DNA from 2 places in the Actinoplanes sp. NBC_00393 genome. Region 1 is predicted to be linked to the other one. Evidence: riboswitches for the same ligand, from Rfam matches in the RefSeq annotation. Region 1 holds a riboswitch; the other holds the start of a gene.
What was found. Region 1 has a riboswitch for ZMP and ZTP ahead of OHA21_RS31820 (bifunctional 5,10-methylenetetrahydrofolate dehydrogenase/5,10-methenyltetrahydrofolate cyclohydrolase). Riboswitches for the same ligand answer to the same signal wherever they lie in the genome.
Positions count from the first base shown of each region.

Region 2: another riboswitch for ZMP and ZTP. It lies ahead of OHA21_RS41515 (glycine hydroxymethyltransferase); the one in region 1 lies ahead of OHA21_RS31820 (bifunctional 5,10-methylenetetrahydrofolate dehydrogenase/5,10-methenyltetrahydrofolate cyclohydrolase).

Region 1 covers NZ_CP107942.1:6,876,115-6,886,968, forward strand. Annotated here, with positions in the region: gene OHA21_RS31800 (outer membrane protein assembly factor BamB family protein) at 1-856, opposite strand, end outside; gene OHA21_RS31805 (outer membrane protein assembly factor BamB family protein) at 893-2,242, opposite strand; gene OHA21_RS31810 (outer membrane protein assembly factor BamB family protein) at 2,267-3,574, opposite strand; gene dxs (1-deoxy-D-xylulose-5-phosphate synthase) at 3,619-5,562, opposite strand; ZMP/ZTP riboswitch at 5,696-5,778, shown strand; gene OHA21_RS31820 (bifunctional 5,10-methylenetetrahydrofolate dehydrogenase/5,10-methenyltetrahydrofolate cyclohydrolase) at 5,793-6,650, shown strand; gene OHA21_RS31825 (alkene reductase) at 6,673-7,746, opposite strand; gene OHA21_RS31830 (MerR family transcriptional regulator) at 7,804-8,199, shown strand; gene OHA21_RS31835 (class I SAM-dependent RNA methyltransferase) at 8,139-9,428, opposite strand; gene OHA21_RS31840 (APC family permease) at 9,425-10,854, opposite strand, start outside.
Region 2 covers NZ_CP107942.1:8,962,857-8,973,710, forward strand. Annotated here, with positions in the region: rRNA gene rrf (5S ribosomal RNA) at 63-179, shown strand; gene OHA21_RS41510 (hypothetical protein) at 336-980, shown strand; ZMP/ZTP riboswitch at 1,021-1,111, shown strand; gene OHA21_RS41515 (glycine hydroxymethyltransferase) at 1,132-2,556, shown strand; gene OHA21_RS41520 (metallophosphoesterase family protein) at 2,592-3,095, opposite strand; gene OHA21_RS41525 (discoidin domain-containing protein) at 3,354-5,510, shown strand; gene OHA21_RS41530 (LacI family DNA-binding transcriptional regulator) at 5,489-6,490, opposite strand; gene OHA21_RS41535 (substrate-binding domain-containing protein) at 6,600-7,631, shown strand; gene OHA21_RS41540 (ABC transporter permease) at 7,635-8,648, shown strand; gene OHA21_RS41545 (ATP-binding cassette domain-containing protein) at 8,645-9,424, shown strand; gene OHA21_RS41550 (NmrA family NAD(P)-binding protein) at 9,461-10,339, shown strand; gene OHA21_RS41555 (putative bifunctional diguanylate cyclase/phosphodiesterase) at 10,484-10,854, shown strand, end outside.

The DNA of each region.
Region 1 (10,854 bases):
CGCGGTACCAGCTCAGGTTCATGCCGGTGTGCCAGCTCGGCGCCAGCCCGTCGGTGATGTCGTATCCCGTGGTCCCGGACCCGCCGGCACCGATCAGCACGAGGTCTCCGGCCGGCCAGAGCGAGGTGGTCGTGTCCCGGCGCTCCGGCACGTGCGCCTCGGCCACCACCCGCCCGGTACGCGCGTCGCGGGCCACCAGCCGCCCGTCCCCGGTCAGCACGTACAGCCACTGCGGGTAGGCGCCGTCGTAGCGGGACACCGCGACGTCGTCCCGGTCGCCCTGGTGGACCGTCCAGCGCACCGTCCCGGTCCGCAGGTCGACGCCGTGCCAGTCGGCGTCACCGAAGGCCGCGCCCTCCTCGCGGACCAGCGCCAGCCCGTCGGCCACCGAGACACCCTGCAACCGGGCCGGCCGCTGCCAGAGCGGCTCATCCGCGCCGGGCCGCAGCGCGATCGTGCCGAACGTGATGGTCCGCTCGTCCTGCACGGTCACCAGCAGCAGGTCCCCGGCCGAGCTGACGCCGAGCACGTCGCCGTGGACCGTGACGGTGTGCCGGGACAGCAGGGTCACGTCGGGCAGCGCGTACGTCCGGATGGTCCGCCGGCCCTCCACCTCGGAGCGGCTGATCACGAAAAGCCGGTCGCCCGCCACTCGCATGGTGTCGCCGAGCACGGCCGGAACGATCACCGGCCGGACCGGATCGGCGTGGGCCGCGGATCCGGCGAGCGAGATCAGGAGCAGGACGGAGAGAAACGCCAGCAGCAGGCGGTAGGGCACGGGAGGCGCGACGGTCTCGGCCGCCGCCTGTGACTCCCGGCGCGCCACATCACCTAGGTCGATCAGGACACCGCTCACCGCAAGCCTCCCGGCCCTCATTCTGCCGGGAGAGGGTCAGATGCGGTACGCCCAGATTCGCAGCCCCGCTTCGTCCCGGCAGACCAGGTGATGCTCGTCGGCGGCGCACTCCTCCGGCGCCACCTCGGCGGTGCCCAGCAGGCGTACCTCGGGATGTCCGGGCAGCACCACGCCGAACGTCTGGCCGCCGGCCGCCCCGCCCCGTCGCAGCAGCAGCGGCCCGTCCTCGGTGGCGCCGCCGACCTCCTCGGCCCAGCCCTCCAGGTCGACCCGGCTCGCCCCGGTCCGCGGGTCCACCAGGCGCACCGGCGCACCGGTCGCCGCGTCCGTCTCCAGCAGATAGCCTGCCCGCCGGTAGAGCCGGTCGGCCTCGGTCACCGGCCAGACCGGACGGCCGGTCGCCGGATCCAGCACCCAGGTCTCGCCGCCGTCCGCCGAGCACAGGACGTCCTGACAGTCCACCGCGTCCGGCAGCATCGGGGAGATTTCGCGCTGCCAGATCCGGCGCAGTGTCCGGGCCTCGTAGACCAGTTCCCGGGCGGCCTCCTGGTATTCGACGAGCACCACGTCACCGACGACCGAGGCGCTGGTCGGCCAGGCGCCGTCGATCCGGACCAGCTCGGTCTCGGCCAGCACGTCACCGGTGGCCACGGCGCGCAGGGTCAGCCGGTCGGAGGAGGTGATCAACAGGGCGGCCGGCGTGCCCGGCGCCGGGTCGACCGTCGCCGCACCGGCCGCCGCGTACGCCCACAGCTGCTTGCCGGTCGCCAGGTCCACCCCGCGCAACTCGGTGCGGACCGGCGGCTCGGTGTGCGCCTCCCCGTCCGCGGAGAAGTAGAGCGCGCCCGGGTCGCCGGAGCTCTCGTCGTAGGCGGTGCCGGGCCGGAAGATCCATCCGACCGTGTACCCGACGCCGCCGGCGACCGTGATCCGGACCGGCGAGGTCCACCGGGTCCGGCCGGTGGCGGTATCCACGGCCGTGGTGGCCAGGCTCTCGGAGAGCAGCACGAGGTCGCCGCTGCGCTGCACCCTGATCGAGCCGAAGATGCTCTGCGCCGGGTCGTGTCCCCGGGTCATCGGCACCTGGACGGTCCACAAGCGCCGGGCCGGCTGCGTCATCTCCCAGGCGGTCACCGCGCGTTCCCGGCCGGTCGAGGTGACCGTGTAGAGCCGGCCGCCGGCCAGTTGGATCGGGCTCACCGCGTCCTTCGCGTCGATCGCGCCGAGATAGCGCCAGAGCACCGCGGGTCCGGGCGCCGCGCCGCCGAGCGCGATCAGCAGCACCGCCACCACCAGCAGGCCGGCATGCCGGTACCGCCAGGGCGGTGGGCGCCGGCCGGCCTCCGGGTCGAGCGGGGCGTCGCGGTCCAGCTCGATCAGCGTCACGCCCCACCCTTCACCGGTACGCGGTCAGCCCGCTCCCCTCGTCCGGTAGGTCCAGACGAGCAGTTCGCCGTACATCGACCGGCAGACCAGCCGGTCCGGGGCGGTCTGACAGTCCCCGGTGCCCGGCGGGAGCTCGGCCAGCAGCCGCGGACGATCAAGGTCCGGGGCGACGACCGCGACCATGGTACGCGGACCCGGCCCGATCTCCCTGGTGACCAGTAGTTCGCCGCCGGCGGTCCGGCCGGGGACCGGGGTCCACCCGGTCAGGTCGGCGAGGATCCGGCCGGTCGCCGGGTCGATCACGGCGACCGGGTCGCTGGTGTTGCTGGACGAGAAGGCGACCACGCGGGTGCCGTACTGCTCGACGCCGTGCCAGCCGGCCTGCCGCCAGCGCTCGGCGCCGGTGACCGGGTCGACGGCCCGGATGCCGTCCGGCCCGATCAGGCAGGCCAGCTTGCCGCACGGCTTGACCCGCTGGACGTTCGGGGTGCGCACGCTCCACAGCAGCTGCAGCGTCGCCGGGTCGTACGCGGAGACCCGGATCGAGCCCCGCCCGGGATGCCGGAGGAGCACCGCGCCGCCGGCCACCACCGGGTTCTCCGGGTCGTAGTCGGCGACCGGGAACTTCTGGCTGGCCAGATGGGCGCCGGTCGGCACGTCGTACAGGTCGGCGGTCTGGTCGTCGCGGACCAGCATGATCCGGGACAGCGAACCGGGCACGCTGAGCAGCACCGCGGTGTTGGGCACCTCGACCCGCCAGCGGGCCAGGCCGACGTGCGGGTCGAGCACCTCGACCGTGTTCTGCACCCGCCGGCCGCTGCCGGAGTTGCTGCGGACGCCCTCCACGGCGAAGAGCAGCCCGGTCCCGGGGAAGGAGACGACGTTGCGGGCGTTGTGCCACTCCCGGGCGCCGGTGTCGAGCGAGATCGCCGTGGTGCCGCGTTCTTCCCGGCCGGTGTTCCACGGCCGCAGGAGCAGCACGCCGCCGCCGATCCGCAGCCGGTAGACCGGCTGGTCCTGCGCGATCTGCCAGACCCGTTCACCGTCCGCCAGCCGGTACGAGCTGAGCTGCCCGGTCGACTGGACCAGCAGACGGTCGGCATCGATGGTGTACGGGTCGCCCGGTCCGATCGGCACCCGCAGCACCTCGGTGAGCAGCGGCGGAGCCGGCGGAACCGACGTGGTCAGGCCGAAGAGCGCCAGGACCGCGACGATCGCCGGGCCGAACCAGGGCGACGTGGTGCGCCGCCCTGGCCGGTGATACGACTCGGGTTCACCGCGTTCCAGACCGAGATCGATGACGATGGTCTGGCCGTACGACTCCGCACCCATACCTCAAAGGTAACGGTTCCGTAACGAAAGCGCGCGACGGGGCCTCAGAGCGTGGTCTGCGGCTCCTCAACCGGCACTGCGGCCTCCTGACGGGACACCCACTCGGTCACGTCCCGCGCCACGTCCTGCGCGGTCAGGCCCAGCGAGGAGAGGATCTCCGCGCGGGTGCCGTGCGGGTGGAAGCCGACCGGCACGCCGAAGTCGCGCAGCGGGACGGTCACCCCGGCGTCGCGCAGCGCGCTCGCCACCGCGTCACCCACGCCACCGGCACGCACGCCGTCCTCGAGGGTGACCACGAACCGGTGCGCGGCGGCCAGGCCGGTCAGCTCGATCGGCACCGGACGGACCCAGCGCGGGTCGACGACCGTCACGCCGTACCCCTGCTCGGCGATGCGCTCCGCAACGTCCAGCCCCAGGCCCGCGAACGAGCCCACCGCGACGACCAGCACGTCCTTGCGGCCGCCCTTGTCGGGCCCAGTCTCGCGCAGCACGTCGACCTGCCCCACCCGGCGCAGCGCCGGGGTGTCCGGCGCGACCGAACCGGTCGGGAACCGCACGATCGTCGGGCCGTCCTCCACCGCGACCGCCTCACGCAGCTCCTCGCGCAGCGTCGCGGCGTCGCGCGGCGCGGCGATCCGCAGGCCGGGCACCACACCGAAGACGCTCATGTCCCACATGCCGTAGTGGCTCGGCCCGTCCGGCCCGGTGATCCCGGCCCGGTCCAGCACGAAGGTCACCGGCAGGTTGTGCATCGCCACGTCCAGCAGGACCTGGTCGAACGCCCGGTTCAGGAAGGTCGCGTAGACCGCCACCACCGGGTGCAGCCCGCCCATCGCCAGGCCGGCCGCGCTCGTCGCCGCGTGCTGCTCGGCGATGCCCACGTCGTAGGTCCGCTCCGGGTACTTCTGGGCGAGCGCGGCGATGCCGGTCGGCTCGGCCATCGCGGCGGTGATGCCGACCACGTCCGGACGCTCGTCGGCGATCTTCACGAGCTCCTCGGAGAAGACCTTCGTCCACTTCAGCGACGGCTTGGCGGTCAGCGCGCCGGTCTGCGGGTCGAACGCGCCCGGACCGTGCAGGCAGTCCGCCTCGTCCTGCTCGGCCGGCCGGTAGCCGTACCCCTTCTTGGTGACCGCGTGCACGATGACCGGGGCGTTGAAGCCCTTGGCCCGGCGCAGCGCGGACTCCATCGCCAGCTGGTCGTGGCCGTCCACCGGGCCGATGTACTTCAGGCCCAGGTCCTCGAACATCGGCTGCGGGCTGACCGCGTCCTTGATGCCCTTCTTGACCGCGTGCAGCACCTCGAAGACCGGCTTGCCCACCACCGGGGTCTGCCCCAGCGCGTCCTTGACCAGGTCGAGCACCCGCTCGTAGCCCGGGTTGAGGCGCAGCGTGGAGAGGTGGTCGGCGAGACCGCCGATGGTCGGCGCGTACGACCTACCGTTGTCGTTGACCACGATGACCAGCTTGTTGCGGGTGGCCGCGATGTTGTTCAGCGCCTCCCAGCACATGCCACCGGTCAGCGCGCCGTCACCGACGACCGCGACCACGTGCCGGTCCTCGCCGCGCAGCGTGAACGCCTTGGCGAGGCCGTCCGCGTACGACAGGGCGGTGGAGGCGTGCGAGTTCTCGATCAGGTCGTGCTCGCTCTCCGCCTGACTCGGATACCCGGTGAGACCGCCGCGCTGGCGAAGGAGGTCGAAGCCGTCCTGCCGGCCGGTAACGATCTTGTGTACGTAAGCCTGGTGGCCGGTGTCGAACAGGATCCGGTCGCGTGGCGAGTCGAACACCCGGTGCAGGGCGAGGGTCATCTCGACCACACCGAGGTTCGGACCGAGGTGCCCGCCGGTACGCGAGACCTTGGCCACGAGGAAGTCACGAATCTCGGCCGCGAGCAGGGACAACTGCTCTGGGGTCAGTCGCTTCAGCTCACCGGGAGCGGTGATGCTGGACAGCAGGCCGGCCGAGGTCGAGGGGGAGTCGCTCATGAGCGTGGAGTCTATCCGGGCCTCGCTTTTCCGCGACTGGAGCGAACGGGCAGAGCCGATCCTCCACACAACCCTCACATCCCCCGTCCGGCCACCCCGGTTGGCCGGACGAGCCCGCCGTCCGGCATCCTGGGAGGCAAGCAGCGACTGGCGGCACGGGGATGGTCGAACCATCGGGGAGCGCGTCACGAGGAGTCGACCGCCTGGGCTCCCCGGTTGAGGAGTCGCACATGTCTGCCCGTTTGCTTCCCGGCGCCCCGGTCGCCGAGTCCGTGCTCACCGACGTCAAGGCGCGGGTCACCGCGCTCAAGGAGCGCGGTGTCCAGCCCAGCCTGGCCACCATCCTGGTCGGCGACGACGACGCCAGTGCCGGCTACATCCGGATCAAGCAGAAGCAGGCCGCCGAGCTCGGTTTCGCCTCGCCGCACCAGCACCTCAGCGGCGACGTCACGCAGGCCGACCTGCTCAAGGTGATCGCCGAGTTCAACGACGACAAGAACGTGCACGGCGTCCTGATCCAGTACCCGATCCCGGCCCACCTGGACTACGACGCCGCCCTGCAGACCCTCGACCCGGACAAGGACGTCGACGGGATGCACCCGCTCAACATGGGCCGGCTCGCGGTCGGCCTGCCCGGCCCGCTGCCCTGCACCCCGGCCGGCATCGAGGCGCTGCTCGCCTTCCACGAGATCGAGGTCTCCGGCCGGGAGGTGGTCATCCTGGGCCGCGGCGCCACCCTGGGCCGGCCGCTCGCCATGCTGCTGGCCCAGAAGCGGCCGACCGCCAACGCCGCGGTCACCGTCGTGCACACCGGGGTGAAGGACTGGCCGCGCTACACCCAGCGCGCCGAGATCCTGATCGCCGCCGCCGGCGTTCCGGGCATCATCCAGCCCGAGCACGTCAAGCCCGGCGCGGTCGTGATCGGCGCCGGCGTCCGCTACGAGGGCCGCCGCCTGCTGCCGGACGTCGACGAGTCCTGCGCCGAGGTGGCCGGCGCGATCACCCCGCGGGTCGGCGGCGTCGGCCCGACCACGGTTGCGATGCTGTTCCGCAACGCCGTCACCGCGGCCGAGCGCGCCACCGCCTGACCGCTCCGCGGCCCGGTCGAGCTCAGGCGGCGTACTGGTACGCCGGATACGTCAGGTAGCCGGCGTCACCACCCTGGTAGTACGTCGCCTCCTCGACCGGGGCCAGCGGCAGGCCGATCCGCAGCCGCTCCACGAGATCCGGGTTGGCGACGAACGCCCGCCCGAAACTGATCAGATCCGCGCCCAGCCCGAGCCAGTGCTCGGCCTCGGTCCGGCCGGTCTGCTTCGGCCCCATCGGCAGCACCGGGTTCATGATCAGCACGCCTGGCCAGGCCCGCCGGAGCTCGATCAGCACCTCCTCGTCCGCGGTCGCCTCCAGATGCACGTAGGCGATCTCCAGCCGGGCCAGCTCGCGCAGCAACGCCGCGTACATCTCCGGAATGTCGGACTCCTGGACGCCCCAGAAAGTGCCCGCGGGGGACAGCCGGATACCGGTCCGCGCTGCGCCGACCGCATCGACGGCCGCCTCCACCGCCTCGACGGCGAACCGGATCCGGTTCGCCACCGGCCCGCCGTAGCGGTCCGTGCGCAGGTTCGCGTTCGACGACAGGAACTGCGAGATCAGGTACCCGTTGGCGCCGTGCAGCTCGACCCCGTCGAATCCGGCCTCGACGGCCCGCCGCGCGGCCGACCCGTAGGATTCGGCCTGCTCCGGCACCTCCTCGAGCGCCAGCGCCCGCGGCACCGGCGCCGGCTGCGGCCCGCTCGGCGTGAACACGTCACCGATCGCCGGAACGGCCGACGGCCCGACTGGCTGCAGCCCGGTGGTGTCCGGATGTGACACCCGGCCACCGTGCATCACCTGGGCGAAGATCCGGCCGCCGCTGGCGTGCACGGCATCGGTCACCGGCCGCCAGGCGGCCACCTGGGCATCGGTGTGCAGGCCCGGCGTGCCCGGATTGGACTGCCCGACGGCGTTGGGCTGCACGCCCTCGCTCACGATCAGGCCGGCGGTGGCGCGCTGCGCGTAGTAGGCGGCCATGGACGGGGTGGCGAGACCACCGGCGGCGGCACGGACCCGCGTCATCGGGGCCATCACGATCCGGTTGGGCAGCGACAGGTTGCCGAGCGGGAACCCGCTGAAGAGCTTCGTCATGCGGCTACGCTAAAACCTCACACTGACGTCAGAGGCAAGGTTACGGAGGCCACAGAATTGCGCATCGGTGAGCTCGCGGCCCGGGCCGGCGTCAGCGTCCGCTCGGTCCGCTACTACGAGGAGCAGGGCCTGTTGTCCAGCGTGCGCAGCCCGAGCGGCCAGCGGCTCTACGGCGACAAGGAAGTCGAGCGGGTGGAGTTCATCCAGCGGCTCTACGCGGCCGGCCTGTCCAGCCGGACCATCGCCGACCTGATGCCCTGCGTCGAGTCCCCCAGCGAGGAGAACTCGGACGCCGCCCTGGACCGGATGGCCCTGGAACGCGACCGGCTCTCCCGGCACATCGACGAGCTGGCCCGCACCCGGGACACCCTGGACCGCCTGATCGTGGTGGCTCAGCGGGCGCGCGAGGAGCTGACCTCCGGCTCCAGCAGCGCCACGCACTCCACGTGCTGAGTCATCGGGAAGCAGTCGAAGGCCCGGATCCCGGTGGCGGTGTAACCCTCGGCCCGGAACGTCTTCAAGTCCCGGGCCAGGGCCGCCGGGTCGCACGCCACATAGGCGATCGCGCGCGGCCCGGCCGCCGCCACCGCCTTGACCACCTTCGCGCCGGCGCCGGCCCGCGGCGGGTCCAGCACCACCAGGTCGACCGGGCCGGTGACCCGCCGCCGGCTCAGCGCGGCATCCACCTTGGCGGTGACGATCTCCACGTTCGGCAGGCCGCCGAGGTTGGCACGGGCCGCGGCCACCCCGATCGAGGAGGACTCGACCACTGTGGTCCGGGCGCCGGTGCGAGCGGCCAGGGCCGCCGCGAACAGCCCGGCGCCGCCGTACAGGTCCCACGCGACCTCGCCTTCGGCGGGCCGCAACATCTTCAGCACCACACCGACAAGCGTGTCGGCGGCGGCCGGGTGCACCTGCCAGAAACCTTCCGGGGGTACGTGCCAAGCACGCCCACCGGCCACCTCGGTGACCTCCTCGGGCCCGGAGAGCCGGACCAGTCCCCCACCCGACGGGGCATCGGTGAGATCGTCCCCGGTCAGCGGTGACCGGCTGGCGAGCACCGCCACCTCACCGCCGGTGCTCGCGACCGCCTGCAGACCGTCCGCCTCCGGCCAGGTCCGCTTGAGCAGGTCGAGCTCCTGGATGGCCGGGTGCGCGATCCGGCACCGGTCGATCGCCACCACCTCGTGGGAGCGGTGCTTGAGCAGGCCCGGGCGGTCCGCGGCGTCCACCGAGTAGCGGATCCGGCTGCGCCAGCCCAGCAGCCGATCGGGTCCGGACGGGCCGGGGAGCGGCTCCACGCGTACGAAAATCCGGTCCTGATCCTCCGGGCTGAGCCCGGCCAGCCGTCCCAGCTGTTCCCGGACCACCGCGGTCTTCCACCGCAGCTGCGCGTCCTCGGTGGCATGCTGGAGGTCGCAGCCGCCGCAACCACCCGGATGGGCGAACGGGCAGGGCGGGGTGACCCGGTCCGGGGAGGCCTCGTGGATCTCCACCGCGTCGGCCCGCAGATAGCCGCGGTGCAACTCGGTGATCTCGGCGGTGACCCGCTCGCCGGGCAGCGCGTGCCGGACGAAGATCACCCGGCCGTGCGGTCCGCCGATCCGGGCCACGCAGTGCCCACCGTGGGCGGGCGCGCCCACGGTCACCTCGACCCGGTCGCCCTCGACCAGCTCGGTCATGACGGCTCCCTGTCGTTGCCGAACGGTTCGGCCTCCTCGGCCCGGTTGCGCGGGCCGCGGGCCGGTGCCCGGCTCAGACCGCGGTCCAGCCGCTCCAGATCGCGGTCCTGGCTGGAGCGCAGCTGCCACGGCACGCTGGTGACCATCACGCCCGGCTCGAAGAGCAGCCGGCCCTTGATCCGCAGCGCGCTCTGGTTGTGCAGCAGGTTCTCCCACCAGCGGCCGACCACGTATTCCGGCACGAAGACGGTGACCACGTCGCGCGGCGAGGAGCGGCGCACGCCCTTCACGAAGTCGATGATCGGCCGGGTGATCTCCCGGTACGGCGAGTCGACCACGGTCAGCGGCACCGGCACCTGACGCCGCTCCCACTCCTCCTGGATGTTGCGGGTGTCGTTGTCGTCCACGTTCACCGTCACCGCGGTCAGCGTGTCCGGCCGGGTCGCCTGCGCGTACGCGATGGCCCGCAGCGTCGGCATGTGCACCTTGCTGACCAGCACCACCGCGTGGTTGCGGGAGGGCAGCACGGGCCGCTCGTCGGTCGGCTTCAGCTCCTCGGCGACCCGGGTGTAGTGCCGGTGGATGGCCACCATGAGCCCGTAGATCACCACCATGGCGGCGATCGCGATCCAGGCGCCGAGCAGGAACTTGGTGATCAGCACGATGATCAGTACTGCCCCGGTAAGTCCCATTCCGAACGTGTTGATGGCCCGCGACCGGATCATGCGGCGCCGGCGTTCCGGGTCCCGCTGGGTGCGCAGCAGCCGGTTCCAGTGCCGGATCATGCCGGCCTGGGACAGCGTGAACGAGACGAAGACGCCGACGATGTAGAGCTGGATCAGCTTGGTGACCTCGGCCTCGAACGCCACGATCAGCACGAGCGCGGCGACCGCGAGGAACAGGATGCCGTTGCTGAAGGCCAGCCGGTCGCCGCGGGTGTGCAGCTGCCGGGGCAGGTACCGGTCCTGGGCGAGGATCGAGCCGAGCACCGGGAAGCCGTTGAACGCGGTGTTCGCGGCCAGGAAGAGGATCATCGCGGTCACCGCGCCGACCACGATGAACAGCACCGAGCCGGAGCCGAACACCGTCTCGGCGAGCTGGGTGGTCACCGTCTTCTGTACGTAGTTCGGTGGGCCGGCGAGGATCTGCAGGCTCTCGTTCTCCACGTACTGCAGGTGGGTGGCCCGGGCCAGCAGGATGATGCCGGAGAGCATGACGATCGCCAGACCGCCGAGCAGCATCAGCGTGGTGGCGGCGTTCCTGCTCTTCGGCGGCTTGAACGCGGGCACGCCGTTGGAGATGGCCTCGACACCGGTCAGCGCCGCACAGCCGGACGAGAACGTCCGTAACAGCAGGAAGACGAAGCCGATCTGGGTGAGGTGGTGCTCCTCGGCGTCGATCACCAGGTCGGCGCTGGGCGCCCGCA
Region 2 (10,854 bases), 2.1 Mb from region 1:
CCCGGTTGTTCGGCCTCAAAAGGCCGGCACGGGTTGCTGGTTAGCGTTTCGCTGATAGTTGTTTCGGTGGTCATAGCGGTGGGGAAACGCCCGGTTACATTCCGAACCCGGTAGCTAAGCCCGCCAGCGCCGATGGTACTGCACTCGGGAGGGTGTGGGAGAGTAGGACGCCGCCGGACTCAACGTGACAGAAAGGCCCACCCCGACCGGGGTGGGCCTTTCTTTTTGCCCCGTACCGGACTCGTTACCGTTCCGTGACCTGGATCCGCGAACCAACGTCGTGAGGGACGCATCGCACCTAGTGACAGCGATGAGAGTTCGAGGAGAGGCAAAGCATGCGACGCACAGTTCTGGTTCTGGCTGCGGTGGCCGGCCTGACGTTGATCACCGGTTGCACCGAGTCCCCGGAGTCGTTGGACGGTGCCGCAGCACCGGTCGGCGGAGCGGTCTCCCGTTCGGCGCCGACGCCGGCCGCGGTCACCGAGTCACCGTCGGCGGCGCCGTCGACGGACCCGCCGGTGACGACCACCACGAGGCCGCCGAAGCCGAAGGCCTCCTCAGTGCTCGGCCCCGACGGCCTGGGCGCGCTGAAGCTCGGCATGTCCTTCACCGCGGCGAAGAAGACCGGCCTGCTGGTTTCCGACGACCCGGCGGCAGAGGTTCAGGGCTGCAACTCGAACTACTACCCCAAGTCCTCCGGCGACTCTGATGCTGCGGTGTTCTTCAACGGCGACAAGGGTCTGGTGTCGTTCACCGCGTACCGGGGCGTGGCTACTCCGGAAGGCATCAAGCTCGGCAGCAGCCTCGCCGCTGTGAAGAAGGCGTACTCGGACTGGGATGTCCTCACCGGTCCCGGGGAGGACGGCCGCGGTTGGGTGAAGGTTCCGGGCAACAGCAAGGCTGTCTACAACATCACGATCGCCGAGGACGAGGTCGTGCACATGAACCTGCAGCTGCGTGACCAGGACTGTTACGAGTAGGGATTGGGTGTGCCGTCACCGGACCGCGTCGGTATGCTGGCGTGCGGGCCGTGACTGGCGCGTTCGGATGGTTGACCATCGGGGAGCGGCTCCGTCGAGACGACGACTTGCCGTGCGCCTGGGCCTCTTCACTACGTGATAGGGAGGTCCCATGTCAGAGTTGAACGCCGAATCCACTGCTTTCCGCTCCGCCCTCGAGGTGGTCCGTTCCGTCGAGCCGCGTATTGCGGATGCGATCGCCAAGGAACTGACCGACCAGCGTGAGTCGCTGAAGCTGATCGCGAGTGAGAACTACGCTTCCCCGGCTGTGCTGCTCGCCATGGGTAACTGGCTCTCCGACAAGTATGCGGAGGGCACCATCGGCCGTCGTTTCTACGCCGGCTGCCAGAACGTCGACACCGTCGAGTCCGTCGCTGTCGAGCACGCCAAGGCGCTGTTCGGCGCGCCCTATGCGTACGTGCAGCCGCACTCCGGCATTGATGCGAACCTGGTCGCCTACTGGGCGATTCTGGCCGACCGCGTCGAGGTGCCGTTCCTGAAGAAGTTCGAGAAGCGGCAGATCAACGACCTGACCGACGCCGAGTGGGCCGAGCTGCGGCAGGCCTTCGGCAACCAGCGGCTGCTCGGCATGTCGCTGGACGCCGGCGGTCACCTGACCCACGGGTTCCGGCCGAACATCTCCGGCAAGATGTTCGACCAGCGCAGCTACGGCGTCGACTCGGCGACCGGGCAGATCGACTACGCGGCGCTGCTGGAGTCGGCACGCGAGTTCAAGCCCGCGGTGATCGTGGGCGGCTACTCGGCGTACCCCCGGAAGGTGAACTTCGCGAAGATGCGCGAGATCGCCGACGAGGTCGGCGCCACCTTCATGGTCGACATGGCGCACTTCGCCGGCCTGGTCGCGGGTGGGGTGTTCACCGGCGACTACAACCCGATCCCGCACGCGCACATCGTCACGACCACCACGCACAAGAGCCTGCGCGGCCCGCGCGGTGGCGCGGTGTTCTGCCAGCCGGAGCTCTCGTCGCAGGTCGACCGCGGCTGCCCGATGGTGCTCGGTGGCCCGCTGCCGCACGTGATGGCCGCCAAGGCGATCGCGTTCGCCGAGGCCCGCCGGCCGGAGTTCGCGACCTACGCCCAGCAGATCGTCACGAACAGCCAGGCGCTCGCCGAGGGCCTGGCGAAGCGGGGCGTGCAGCTGGTCTCCGGCGGCACCGACAACCACCTGGTGCTGCTCGACGTGCACCCGTTCGGCATCACCGGCCGTCAGGCCGAGCAGGCCCTGCTGGACAGCGGCATCGTCACCAACCGCAACGCGATCCCGCAGGACCCGAACGGGGCCTGGTACACCTCCGGCATCCGGATCGGCACCCCGGCGCTGACCAGCCGTGGTCTCGGCACCGCGGAGATGGACCAGATCGCCGAGCTGATCCACACCGTGCTGGCCAACACCAGCCCGGCCGAGGGGTCCAAGGCGAAGTTCACCCTCGACCCGGCCCTCGCGGACCGGATCAGCAAGCAGGCGTCCGAGCTGCTGGCGCCGTTCCCGCTGTACCCGAGCGTCGACCTCGGCTGATCGTTCGCAATCGCCGCCCCGGAGAGATCAACGGATCACTTCCGGGGCGGCAGTCTGTGCAGAGTCACGTCGGTCAGGGTGCCGGCGGCGACCTCGGTCGTGAGGTACGTGGCGTAGGGCTGGCGCCGCCGGTCGGTCGGGGAGCCGGGGTTGAGCAGCCGCAGGCCGGAGTCGGTCGTCGTGTCCCAGGGAATGTGGGAGTGGCCGAAGACCAGTACGTCCACGTCCGGGAAGCGTTCGGCACAGCGTTTCTCGCGTCCACCGGACGGCCCGGTCTCGTGGATGACGGCGAACCGTACGCCCTCCAATGTGGCATGCGCGACTTCCGGCAGGCGCTTGCGCAGCGCCGGGCCGTCGTTGTTGCCGTAGCAACCGATCAACCGGGCCGAGCGGGCCTCCAGCTGATCGAGGAGATCCACGACCACCCAGTCGCCGGCGTGGATCACCACGTCGGCGGCGTCGATCGCGGCCCACAGTGGGGCCGGCAGGTCGCGGGCGCGCTTCGGGACGTGCGTGTCGCTGATCAGGACAAGACGCATGCGATCGATCCTAATTGTTGCGGTCTGGGTGCCGTGGGCGTTGTTGCACGCCACGCCGGAACCGGTTCCGGATTCGCTGTTATCAACGTGTGAACGCGCTGGTGGTCCCGGCTGAGCAGGGATTCGGCGCCAGATGACGGTCAGGTTCCGGAACTGTTGCGAACTATGGACATCAATTCGTGCTCCTCCTTACGGTTCGGCCGGGGAGCGCTCTCCAAGGTGCTCCCTAGGAAGCCTTACCGTTCCCAAGGAGAAGCAATGAGACGCTCCCCCTGGCGGCTCGCCGCCGCCGGTGGCCTGGTCGCCGTACTGGTGGCCGGGTTCACCTCGATCACCGCGAGCGGCGCCGCAGCCGCCGAGGTGCTCCTGTCCCAAGGCAGGCCGGCCACCGCCTCCTCCACCGAGGCGTCCGGCGCGTACGCGGCATCCGAGGCGGTCGACGGCAACGCCGGCACCCGCTGGTCGTCGGCCTTCTCCGATCCGCAATGGCTGCAGGTCGACCTGGGCACCAGCAAGGCCGTCTCCCGGGTGGAGCTCAGCTGGGAGACCGCGGCTGCCAGGGCCTTCCAGATCCAGGTGTCCGACAACGGGACCAGCTGGAACTCGATCTACTCGACCACCACGGCAACCGGCGGGAACCAGAACCTCACGGTCAACGGCACCGGCCGGTACGTGCGGATGTACGGCACCCAGCGCACCACCGGCTACGGCTACTCACTCTGGGAGTTCAAGGTCTTCGGTGACGACGGTGGCGGCACCGGCCCGACGATTCCCGGCGGTGGCAGCCTCGGCGCCAACGTGGTGGTCTTCGACCCGTCGATGTCGAGCGCGTCCATCCAGGCCCGGGCCGACGAGATCTTCCGGCAGCAGGAGACCGCCCAGTTCGGCACCGGCCGGTGGGTGCTGGCGTTCAAGCCGGGCACCTACAACGGGCTGAACATCCAGGTCGGCTTCTACACCTCGGTGGTCGGTCTCGGGCAGAACCCGCAGGACGTACGGATCAACGGTGACATCACCGTCGACGCCGGCTGGTTCCAGGGCAACGCCACCCAGAACTTCTGGCGGTCCACCGAGAACCTGTCGGTCTACCCGGTGAACGGCACCAACCGCTGGGCGGTCTCACAGGCGGCGCCGTTCCGCCGGATGGACATCCACGGCAACCTGAACCTGGCGCCGAACGGCTACGGCTGGGCGTCCGGCGGCTACGTCGCCGACTCACGGATCAGCGGCAGTCTCGGGCAGTACTCGCAGCAGCAGTGGCTGACCCGGAACAGCCAGATCGCCTCGAACACCAACGGCGTGTGGAACCAGGCGTTCGTCGGGGTGCAGGGTGCTCCGTCGGCGGCCGGCTACCCGAACCCGCCGTACACCACGATTGCGAACACGCCGGTGATCCGGGAGAAGCCGTACCTCTACGACGGCGGTGTCTTCGTGCCGTCGCTGCGGACGAACTCCACCGGCATCTCCTGGGCGAACGGCAACACGCCGGGCACGACCATCCCGCTCTCCCAGTTCTACGTGGCCAAGCCGGGTGACTCGGCGGCGCGGATCAACCAGGCCTTGGCCCAGGGGCTGAACCTGCTCTTCACGCCGGGCATCTACCAGATCGACCAGACGATCAACGTGAACCGGGCCAACACCGTCGTGCTCGGCCTGGGCTACGCGACGATCATCCCGATGAACGGCATCACGGCCATGCAGGTGGCCGATGTGGACGGTGTGAAGGTGGCCGGCATCCTCTTCGACGCGGGCACCACCCTGTCGCCGAACCTGCTGGTCATGGGTCAGAGCGGATCGTCGGCGAACCACGCGGCCAACCCGTCTTCGGTGCAGGACGTGTTCCTCCGGGTCGGCGGTTACATCGCCGGAAAGGCCACCAACAGCCTGCTGGTGAACAGCAACAACGTGATCATCGACCACATCTGGGCGTGGCGGGCCGACCACGGCAACGCGGGCACCTACGCCTGGAACACGGCGATCGGTGACCACGGTCTGATCGTCAACGGCAACGACGTGACGGCGTACGGGCTGTTCGTCGAGCACTACCAGAAGTACCAGGTGATCTGGAACGGCAACGGCGGCCGGACCTACTTCTTCCAGAACGAGATGCCGTACGACCCGCCGACCCAGGCGGCCTGGCGGACCGGGGCGAACGGGTACGCGGCCTACAAGGTGGCCGACTCGGTGAACACGCACGAGGCGTGGGCGATGGGCAGCTACTGCTACTTCAACGTCAACCCGTCGATCCACGCGGACCGCGGCTTCGAGGTTCCGGTCAAGTCCGGGGTGCGGCTGCACAACCTGCTCACGGTGTCACTCGGTGGCAACGGCGTGATCGACCACGTGGTCAACACGACCGGTGGGCCGGCGCAGGGGACCGCGACAGTTCCGTCCTACGTGGTCAACTTCCCGTAGATCTCCCCACTGCCGCGCGGGATCAGGGTGGTCGCCACCTTGATCTCGCGCGGTGGGCCGTCGTAGCCGTCGATGCGCTCGAAGAGCACACCGGCAGCCGCGTGGCCGATTCGCACCGGGTGCTGCGCGACCACGGTCACCGCCGGGTCGAGGAGATCGGCGAGCGGGAAGTCGTCGAAGCCGACCAGCGCGACCTCGCGGTGCAGCCCGAGCCGGCGCAGCGCGCGGACCGCGCCGATGGTGATCAGATTCTGACTCGTGAAGAGGGCGGTGGGTGCATCGGCGCGGCGCAGCAGGGTCAGCGTTGCGCGTTCCGCCGCGGCCTCGCCGTGAATGTCGTGCAGCACCGGGCCGGGTCGGTGCCCGAGCGCCTGCAGGTATCCCCGGAACCGGTCGCGCGCGGTGGCTATCCGCTGGTGGTCGCCGAGGAAGGCGATGCGGCGATGGCCGTGCGCGACGAGGTGCCGGACGGCTCCGGCAGCACCGGCGACGTTGGTGGAGACCACCGTGTCGGCCTCGAAGCCGGACGGCCGCCGATCCACGAAGACGATCGGCGTACCGGTGAACCGACTCAGGTAAGACTGATCAGAAGCGGCCGGTGCCACGATCAGACCGTCGGTCTGCCGCTGCCGGAACGCGCGGGTCAGCTCGCGTTCCCGGCGGTCGTCCTCGTCGAGGCTCCCGGTGAGCACGTGCACCCCGCGGCCGTGCGCCGCATCCTCGATCGACCGGTGCAGGGCGGCCGAGAACGGGTTCGCGACGTCCTCCAGGAGCACCCCGATGGTCCGGGTACGCCGATCGTTGCGCCGCAGCATGCTGGCGCCGAGATGCGGCCGGTAGTCGAGGGACTCGACCGCCGCCCGCACCCGATCCGCAAGGTCGGGCGCGACGGTGGGCTCGCCGTTGACCACCCGGGACACGGTCTTCAGGCTCACTCCGGCGGCGCGGGCCACGTCGTTCATGGTCGGTTTTCCGGACATGTCGGAACCTCCAGCACGGACAGCAATTAGCTGGAAACTCATTGTTGACACGTACAAAACACGGGCGTCTACTCCAAGACAACGTTGTCTCTCGATGTCCGGAGGAGACATGCGCCAGCCATCCAGGCTCGTTGCCGCCGCGGGTTGCCTGCTCCTGGCCCTCGCCGGCGCCGCCTGCAACCGGGGCGGAAACGAGGAGGTCGTCGGTCTGATCACGAAGACCGACACGAACCCGTTCTTCGTGACGATGAAGCAGGGCGCGCAGAAATCCGCCGATCAGCTCGACGTCGACCTGCAGACCTTCGCCGGGAAGGTGGACGGCGACAACGAGGCGCAGGTGCTGGCGATCGAGAACCTGATCTCGTTCGGCGCCAAGGGTTTCCTGATCACGCCGAACGACTCGAAGGCGATCGTGCCGGCCATCGACCGGGCGCACGAGGCGGAGATGCTGGTCATCGCGCTGGACACCCCGGTCGAACCGGCCGATGCCGCGGACGCCACGTTCGCCACCGACAACTTCGAGGCCGGCCGGCTGATCGGTCAGTGGGCGAAGGCGAAGTTCGGCCGGGACAGTGGCAACGCCAAGATCGCCATGCTCGACCTCAACGCCAACCAGGTCTCCGTGGACGTGCAGCGCGACCAGGGCTTCCTGGAGGGATTCGGGATCGACATCGGCGACCCCGGCCGGATCGGCGACGAGAACGACCCACGGATCGCCGGGCACGACGTGACCGACGGCAACGAGGAGGGTGGGCGTACCGCGATGGAGAACCTGTTGCAGAAGGATTCGTCGATCAACCTGGTCTACACCATCAACGAGCCGGCTGCGGCGGGGGCGTACGAGGCGCTCAAGGCGGCCGGCAAGGAACGGGACGTCACGATCGTCTCGGTCGACGGCGGCTGCCCGGGTGTCGACAACGTGGCCAACGGGGTGATCGGCGCTACCTCGATGCAGTTCCCGATCCGGATGGCCGAGCTGGGGGTCGCCGCGATCGCGCAGTACGCGAAGGACGGCACCCGGCCGCAGAACACCGCCGGCAAGAACTTCGTGGACACCGGCGTACAGCTGATCACCGACGACCCGCAGGCCGGCGTGGAGGCGAAGGACTCCGCGTGGGGCAAGCAGAACTGCTGGGGGTAACCGATGGCGACCACCACCGCGGACTTCGAGGTCAAACAGCACGACTCGTTCGGGCTGCGCGTGCAGCACCTGTTGCACGGCAACCCGGTCCTCGGGCCGCTGGCCGTGCTGCTCGTGGCGATCATCGCGTTCTCGATCGTCAACGCCCGGTTCTTCTCCGCCGCGAACCTCTCCCTGGTGCTCCTCCAGGTGACCGTCATCGCCACGCTGGCGCTCGGGCAGACGCTGATCATCCTGACCGCCGGCATCGACCTGTCGGCCGGCGCGATCGCGGTCTTCTCGTCGATCCTGATGGCGCTCTTCTGCACCGACGCCGGCATGCCCGGCCCGATCGCGCTGCTGCTCGGCTTCGCGTGCGGCACGGCGATGGGCGCGATCAACGGCGCCCTGGTCACCCGGATCAAACTGCCGCCGTTCATCGTCACGCTCGGCACGCTGACCATCTTCTTCTCGCTCAATTCGGTGGTCAGCAACAGCGAGACGGTACGCGGAACGGACATGCCCGGCCTGATGACGTGGACCGGCGAGTCGATCCCGATCGGCTCCTTCCGGCTCAGCTACGGCTCGATCATCATGCTGCTGCTGTTCGGCTTCTTCGCCTACGCGCTGAGCTCGACGGCGTGGGGCAAGCACGTCTACGCGACCGGTGACGACGTGGAGGCGGCGCGGCTCGCGGGTATCCGTACCGGCCGGGTGCTCTTCTCGGTCTACACCGTGGCGGGCCTGCTCTACGCGATCGCGGGCTGGATCCTCATCGGACGGCTCGCCTCGGCCAGCCCGAACGTCGGCACCGAGTACAACCTCGACTCGATCACCGCGGTGGTGCTCGGCGGGACCAGCCTCTTCGGCGGCCGCGGCGGCGTGATCGGCACCCTGATCGGAGCGCTCATCGTCGGTGTCTTCCGCAACGGCCTGCAGCTCAGCGGCGTCGAGGTGGTCTGGCAGGGCTTCGCGATCGGTCTGCTCGTGCTCATCGCCGTCTCCCTGGACCAGTGGATCAGGAAGGTGAAAACGTGACGACTCCGGTGTTGCAGGCGAAGGGGCTCAGCAAGCGGTACGGCCGGGTCGTCGCGATCGACGGCAGCGACCTCGAGCTCTACCCCGGCGAGATCCTCGCGGTGATCGGCGACAACGGCGCCGGCAAGTCCAGCCTGATCAAGGCGCTCTCCGGCGCGCTGATCCCGGACAGCGGCGAGATCCTGCTGGACGGCGAACGGGTGCACTTCCGCAACCCGATGGACGCCCGGTCGGCCGGCATCGAGACCGTCTACCAGACCCTCGCGGTCGCTCCGGGCCTGGACATCGCGGACAACCTGTTCCTCGGGCGGGAGGAGCGGCGGTCCGGCCCGCTGGGATCGGTGTTCCGGATGCTGGACCGCAAGCGGATGCGCGAGGAGGCCGCCCGGCACATGAGCGAACTCGGCGTCGCCACCCTGCAGAACATCGGCCAGGCCGTCGAGTCGCTCTCCGGCGGTCAGCGGCAGGCGGTCGCGGTGGCCCGGTCCGCCGCCTTCGGCAGCAAGGTGGTGATCCTCGACGAGCCCACCGCCGCGCTCGGCGTCAAGGAGGGCAACCGGGTGCTCCAGCTGATCCGCGACGTCCGCGACCGCGGCCTGCCGGTCATCCTGATCAGCCACAACATGCCGCACGTCTTCGAGGTCGCCGACCGTATCCACATCCAGCGGCTGGGCCGCCGGGTCGCGGTGATCACCCCGGAATCGCATTCCATGTCCGAAGCGGTCGCCATCATGACCGGAGCGGCTGCGCCGCCTCAGGAGAAAACCCCGGCATAGGTACGCGTAGAGCGCCGTTCCGGGTAATCAGAAGACATGACCATCGGGGTGACAGGAGCAACCGGAAACGTCGGTGCACGGGCCGTACGCCTGCTGGTGCAGGCCGGTGAACGCCCGCGCGTGCTGGTCCGGGATCCCGCGAAGCTTCCACCCGGCCTGGCCGCATCGGTCGACGTGGCGCGCGGCGACCTGCGCGACGCCGCGTTCGTCGAGTCCGCGGTCGCCGGGCTGGATGCGCTGCTGTGGGTGACGCCGGAGGACCTCACCGCCGCCGACCCACTGGCTGAGATGGCCACAGTCGTCCGGAATGGGGCCGCCGCGGCACGGGCCGCCGGCGTACGGCGGGTGGTGGTGATCAGCAGCGTCGGGGCGGAACGCCGGCACGGGGCCGGGCTGATCGACGGGCTGGCCCGGGCCGAGGAGGAGTTCACCGCGACCGGGGCGGACGTGACGATCCTGCGCAACGGCTACTACTTCACGAACCTGCTGGGCAACCTCGACGAGCTGCGGGACGGCCGGCTCACCACGACGATGCCGGAGGACCGGCCGCTGGCCTGGGTCGACCCGCGTGACGTGGGCGAGGTCGCGGCGGTCCGGTTGCTGGCACGCGGCTGGTCCGGGACGGTGATCCAGGCCGTGCACGGGCCGGCCGATCTGAGCTGGGCCGAGGTGGCCGCGATCGTCTCGGCGGCGACCGGTGACAAGGTGAGCCTGTCGGTGATCTCCGACGAGGCGATGGCCGGTGGGCTGCGGCAGGCCGGTCTGCCGGAGCCGGCCGTGGCGGGTCTGGTCGGGATGACCGCCGGGACGAGGGACGGGTTCGAGCCGGAACAGGTGCGGACACCGGTGACGACCACGCCCACAACGCTGGCCGAGTGGGTCGCCGGGACGCTGGTGCCGCTACTCCGGGACTGACCGCGCGGCGGAACCCCTCAAGCCGGAGCACGCTGGGTCGATCAGTCCCGCATGTTGTTTGGCCGCGCCCACCGGCGCCCGCGTGCTCGGACCAGCACCCGTCGCCTGTTCGCGACGTATGCCGCGGCCAGCCTGGTGCCCGTGATGGCATTGGGCGCGGTGATGCTGCAGGGATACGAGTCCGACGCAGCCGAGCAGGGCCGCGCCCAGGGGCTGGCGCAGGCCGCGGTCATCGCCGAGATGGCGATCACGCCCGCCCTCAACAGCGGGGAGACCGCGCCCAGCGAGGGGCTCACCGAGGGCCTGACCACGGCTCAGCTCGACGGGATGCGGGACGCCACCGAGCACGCCGTGTTCCGTGGTTCGGTGCTGCGGCTGCGATTGCGGTCCTTCAGCGGGCGGGTGGTCTTCTCCGACGACGGGACCACCAGCGGTGGCGTACCGGCCTCGGACCCGGACTTCCGGGCCGCCTCGGCCGGCGAGTCCCGGGCCCGGGTGATCGGTGGTGGCGCCGA